DNA from 2 places in the Lysinibacillus sp. NPDC097868 genome. Region 1 is predicted to be linked to the other one. Evidence: riboswitches for the same ligand, from Rfam matches in the RefSeq annotation. Region 1 holds a riboswitch; the other holds the start of a gene.
The links. A riboswitch is a leader RNA that binds a small molecule or an ion and turns the genes downstream of it on or off. The one in region 1 is predicted to bind cyclic di-AMP.
Positions count from the first base shown of each region.

Region 2: another riboswitch for cyclic di-AMP. It lies ahead of ACIQXJ_RS18825 (APC family permease); the one in region 1 lies ahead of ACIQXJ_RS12265 (MFS transporter).

Region 1 is NZ_JBIWBS010000001.1:2,465,916-2,469,128, reverse strand. It holds gene ACIQXJ_RS12270 (M20 metallopeptidase family protein) at 1-46, opposite strand, end outside; gene ACIQXJ_RS12265 (MFS transporter) at 60-1,328, opposite strand; cyclic di-AMP (ydaO/yuaA leader) riboswitch at 1,564-1,710, opposite strand; gene ACIQXJ_RS12260 (S-ribosylhomocysteine lyase) at 2,005-2,475, shown strand; gene ACIQXJ_RS12255 (alpha/beta hydrolase) at 2,542-3,213, opposite strand, start outside.
Region 2 is NZ_JBIWBS010000003.1:399,884-403,096, forward strand. It holds gene ACIQXJ_RS18825 (APC family permease) at 1-1,430, opposite strand, end outside; cyclic di-AMP (ydaO/yuaA leader) riboswitch at 1,611-1,757, opposite strand; gene ACIQXJ_RS18830 (Nramp family divalent metal transporter) at 2,060-3,213, shown strand, end outside.

The DNA of each region.
Region 1 (3,213 bases):
CTTCTTGAAAATTTTCCGCCATTATTAATGTTTCATGTTTAGTCATATGATACACCTCTCTAGTCTAATGAATATTCCATATCTGAAGTTGTATTCAATTTAGGTTTTGTTTTAATGGCAATGACAAACAATCCAAATAATAAGATTGAAAGTACAATTAAGACATTTAACAGTAATCCATATGAATGATTAATATTATAAATCGCTCCAGAAACAATTGGTGTTAGTGCAGCGCCTAGTGATGAAAATAATGAGACAATCCCAAATTTCGCGCTATATTCTTTTTCACCAAATAGTGATGAAGTTAAGTAAGCAGGTGTAACTGTAACAGCCGTTGCACCAAATCCAGTAAATATCGTATACAGGATACCAGGTATTAATAGGTCGCCTCTCATCAAAAATAAAAAGCTTACTAAAGCAGAGCCACAAATAATCACTAACGTTGTGATGGTACCTAATTTATCGTATAAGCGACCGACTAATAACTTTCCGACGATTACCATTGCTGAACCTAAAGAAAGTAATATTGCAGCGTGTTGAGGTGTGCCCCCGATATCCTTTAAATATGGTGCAAGGTTAATGATCATACCATTCACGACAATACCGCCGATAACAATTGCCGCACAAAGTGCCCAAAATGATACGGATCTAAATGCCTCCCTTTGTGAAAGCCCTTCTACTGTTTGTGAAGAAGTCGTTATATTTTTTATTTCACCTAGCGGAACAAGGCCTTTATCTGCAGGTTTAAGTCGAATAACGAATAATGCCATAGGTACGATTAACACAAACATTGAAATGCCCGTAATGAGGTAAGCACTTCTCCAACCATAATCTGTAATAAGCCAGTTTAGGACAGGGCTAAGGATGACACCACCAAGACCACTACCTGCTAGTGCAATCCCTAAACATAATCCACGCTTCTCGTTAAACCAATTTGTAATTAATACTGGTGCAGGAATAAGAGCAGCTCCTGCTAATGAAGCCCCCATTAGCACTGCGAATAAATAAAAGTGCATCGCAGTCGTTGCAAATGAAAATCCTATATATGAAATGGTGCCTAGCGTTGTAAATATCGTCAAGTAAAGACGAATGTCCATTTTCCTCATCACTTTTCCTGCAATTGGACAGAAAATCATTGATACTAAAGCCATAATCGTATAGTACGTCATAAATTCAGTTCTTCCAATTCCCAAATCTTCCGTTACAGGAACAGTATAAAGTGACACTAAATTAATAATTGGTGCATACAAAAACGTCATAATCATGACGCAAGCTACTACAATCCACCATCCATAAAAGATGCCTTTTTTTTCTTGTTGAGTAGTCATATTGGTTTCCTCCGTTTTTACTTAGTAATCAGGGCAATACGATGGAGATAAGTGGTGTTGAATCCGTTTTCAAATATCTCTAACATAATAAATGGTGTTACCCACGATCGTTTCATCACGCTTTCTAATTCATTAAAAAGTAATGATGGGGAGGTTTGGAGGTTGTATTGATCATAAGTATTTTTAAAGCCTTAAGCTCCGTAAATACATCATTTTCAAATAGTACAAGCTCCATCTTCCTTCTCATTTAACGCTTACGAGGTTAGCTGACGGATTCGGGCCTTTGAGTAGCCCTACCTTAACAAGGATTCACCCCTTGGATTGAATGTTCATCCAAAAAATTTGGTTCCCCCGCATCCATTGGTTTCAGCGATCTAGAAAGTTGAAACTGCTATGATACTACTATTTCAAGAAAAGTTAGTAAATACAGAAAATTTTTTTGACAAATGAGAAGAAAAATTTTTTTACTTGATAAAACCTTTATTAATTAGGGTATCAGAATAACGGTAATATAAAGTGCGAAAAATTTTTTTCAAAAGGAGAAAGATTTAGATTGTTATAAATTTGAAAATTTGTGTAAGGATACATTTAAATTATCATTCTATTTTAAAAATTTACACATTTCATAGAAAACCAGTTATAATAGTTAGTATTGTCAGAAAAGGAGCTGTTAGCAATGGAACGTGAAAAAACCAATGTGGAAAGTTTTGATTTAGACCATACGAAAGTAAAAGCACCTTATGTCCGTTTAGCGGGTGTAAAAGTAGGAAAAAGTGGCGATGAAGTCTATAAATACGATATTCGCTTAAAACAGCCTAATAAGGAGCATATGGAAATGCCAGCACTCCATTCTTTAGAGCATTTATCGGCTGATATTATTCGCAATTACTCCGACCATATTGTCGATTTCAGTCCAATGGGTTGTCAAACAGGCTTTTATGTATCGTTGATTAATCATAATGATTATGATGAATTACTAACGATTTTAGAAAAAACATTTACAGATGTCACGAATGCAACAGCTGTACCAGCGTGTAATGAAGTGCAATGTGGCTGGGCCGCTAGTCATAGTCTTGAAGGTGCACAGGCACTTGCAAAAGAATTTTTAGCAAAACGTGATGAATGGCATATCGTTTTTGCAGAATAATAAAAAACCTTGCAAATTGTAAAATGTCCATTATCAGGTGGACATTTTGCTTGCAAGGTTTTTCATTTAACGATGAAAAGGAATGACATTGGAGGAGGAAGAATCGTAATTTATTTTTTGATAAATAAAACTTTCTAAAAAGTCATGTATCAGATCTTCATATTCAGCCATATTTTCATTAAAGGACTGAGCGTGTGCACCTTTGTCAAAAAGCTTTAACTTTTTCGGTCCAGTCTTTTTATTATATAAATCGAGCGACATGGAAGCTGGAATAAATGTATCAGGAATACTGTGGATAAAGAGAACCGGCTTTTCGATGTGTGTGACAGCTTCAGAAGGCGTTACACTTTTAAATGAATAACCATCGCGCAGTCGTATAAAGAAATCAGCGAAACGAATCGGAATGATAGAGCCATATTTAAATTCTGTCTTCGCAATTTGTTTAAGCAGCATTGAAAAATCTGAAAAGGCACAATCTGCAATATAAAAATCAGCACCATCTTCAACCGTTCCCGCATACAACAGCATTGTTGCTGCACCCATTGATTCACCATGGATCCCAAGGATGGCATTTTCACCAATCATCGCTTTCACGGTGTTTACAACAGCATCTAAGTCATTTTTTTCATAATAACCATAACTTGTTGTTTTGCCGCCTGACTCCCCATGTCTTCGATGGTCAAAAATAACGGAATTGTACCCTAGTCGTTCAAAAAGGCGTGCATATTTGACCGAGTT
Region 2 (3,213 bases), on a different contig from region 1:
ACGACAAAGACATTTCCCTCTACTTTCGGTAAAGCTTCTCCATTAAGTCGTAGTTGTTCCCCGACTGCATTGTAATGATGCTTAATGCGATGAAACATCCAAATAATAAGCGGTAAAAAGATAAATACCGGCCATACTTGAGGTAATTTTGTGACAAAAAACATCATCGCCACTACAAAAGAAATGATTGCCCCTATTGTATTGATAACAAATTTCATAACCCAGCCATTAGGCTTTTCACGCCACCATTTACGCATCATACCAGACTGCGCTAATGTAAATGGAATAAATACACCTACCGCATAGAGTGGAATTAAATGCTCAGTTGTGCCATCAAACAAAATAATAAGCACAATAGCTGCTAGCCCGAGCATCATTATCCCATTTGAATAGCCAAGTCGATCACCACGGATTTGAAATATTCTTGGAATAAAGCCGTCTTTCGATAAATTGACTGCTAATAAAGGAAAAGCTGAATAGCCTGTATTCGCAGCAAGCACTAAAATCATTGCTGTTGTTCCTTGCACAATATAATAAAATACATTGCGTCCCACACTCGCTTCGGCAATTTGCGAAACAACCGTTGCTTGTGCATTTGGAGCGACTCCGTAGAAATAAGCTAGGCTTACAATACCAATAAATAGTACTGCTAAAATACTACCCATCGCTAATAGCGTTTTTGCTGCATTAACCGGTGCAGGACTTTTGAAATTTGGAATTGCATTAGAAATTGCCTCTACACCAGTTAATGCCGAGCTTCCTGAGGCAAATGCCTTTAATAATAAAAACAAACTAATGCCCGCAACAGGCGTTCCAATTTTGGGATGTAAATCAGCCGGCACTTGCCCTGTTGCTACGTTATAGACTCCCATGCCAATGAGCATTAACATCACAAAGACGAATAAATAAACAGGGTACGCTAAAATAGACGCTGATTCAGTAACCCCTCGTAAATTTAATATCGTTAAACAAATAACAAAAAAAACAGCAATCGGAACGTTGTAAGCATGCAAACTTGGGAATGCTGAAGTAATAGCATCTGTCCCTGCTGATACACTTACTGCTACAGTTAAAATATAATCAACGAGTAATGACCCACCCGCTACAAGACCTGCATTCACACCTAAATTTTCGCGGGACACTACATATGCCCCACCACCATGTGGATATGCGAATATAACTTGTCGATACGATAAAGTTAGTGCCACAAGGAGCACCACTACCCCTGCCGCAATCGGTAACGAATACCAAAAGGCAACCGTACTGACAGTCATGAGCACAATTAAAATTTGCTCTGGACCGTATGCAACTGATGACAATGCGTCAGAAGATAATATGGCCAGTGCCTTTGTTTTACTAAGCTTTTGTTCCCCTAATGCATCGGATTTCAATGGTTTACCGATAACATAACGTTTGAATGAGGATTTCATCCTTAACACCTTCTAGATTCATAGAGTGTGTTTCGCATTTCTAAATCGATTACACCTTTCGCATAATCGGTCTCTTTATATCTACTGGGGCTTTTTCGTATCGAATGCCATCAAAAAAAACGTCTACAAGTCATCACTAAATACGACTTGTAGACGCTCTAACGTCTGACAAGCTCCAACTTTTCTGCTCTTAACGCTTACGAGGTTAGCTGTCGGATTCGGACCTGAGTAGCCCTACTCTTTAAAAAGAGATTCACCCCAAGAATTGTTTAAACAATCCATCAAAATTGGGTCCCCCGCGTTTAATTGCTTCAGCGATTTAGAAATTTGAAACTTTTATAATGATGTCATATTACGCCTGTAAATAAAAAAAGTAAAGAAGATATTGCCCGGTTTTTCATAAATTTTTTCTTATTCTTAGAGACAAGCTTTTATCAGCTGTCTATCGGCGATTCGGCGTGATTTATCGGCGATTTTTACTGTTTTACGGGCGATTTTCAAAATTTACTAAAAAAATTATGAGCAAACTTCTTCACATTTTTTAGTTCTAGCTATAGAATAGTAGTATTATTATTTTCCCATAGGAAACTTTATTTCATTTACGATACTTTTTGAAACGAGGGAACAAGATGGCCTATAAACAAATTACAAAACCGGCAGCCCAAGCAGTTTTAGATGGAGACATAAAAGGCTGGCGACGCATTTTACCCTTTCTAGGTCCGGCATTTATTGCAGCTGTTGCCTATATAGATCCCGGCAACTTTGCCACAAATATTACTGCTGGCTCGCAGTATGGGTATTTACTACTTTGGGTAATTGCCTTTTCAAATTTAATGGCTGTACTGATTCAATCTTTATCAGCCAAACTTGGTATTGCTACCGGAAAAAACTTGCCAGAAGTAGCAAGAGAAAATTTTTCTAAAAAAACTTCTATATTTTTATGGATACAGGCTGAACTTGTAATCATTGCAACCGACCTCGCTGAATTTATCGGTGCTGCCCTCGGTCTATATTTATTATTTGATATTCCGATGCTACCCGCCGCACTTATTACTGCAATTGGCTCATTTGCAATTTTAGAGCTACAGCGCAGAGGATTTAGAGCTTTTGAAGCGGGCATTTCGGGTATGGTGCTCATTGTTGTGCTAGCATTTGCGTTCCAGACATTTTTAGCCCAACCAAATTGGGGCGAAGTGACATTAGGAATGCTGACACCACAATTTGACGGTGTCGATTCACTCTTACTTGCAACGGGTATATTAGGAGCTACTGTTATGCCACACGCAATCTATCTACATTCTTCCTTAACACAAAATCGTGTGGTTGGTCGTAATGACAACGAAAAACGACGTATTTTCCGCTTTGAGTTTATCGATATCGTGATAGCAATGATTATTGCTGGTGCGATTAACATGAGTATGCTAATCATTGCAGCTGCAGTGTTCCATACGCAAGGCTTAGTAGTCGAGGATTTAGATATCGCCTATACCGGATTACGAGAAGCTCTTGGACCTATGGCAGCTGTGTCTTTCGGACTTGGATTACTCATTGCAGGGCTTGCAAGCTCTTCTGTTGGTACATTAGCAGGCGACGTTGTTATGCAAGGCTTCATCCAGCGAAAAATCCCTTTATATTTACGTAGAGCGATTACAATGATTCCACCTTTGGCTATTATTGCAGCAGGTGTCAATGCAACCTATGCACTTGTGTTAAGTCAAGTAATCTTGTCATTCGGTATTGCTTTTGCGCTTATCCCGCTTGTGATGTTTACAAGTAAAAAGAA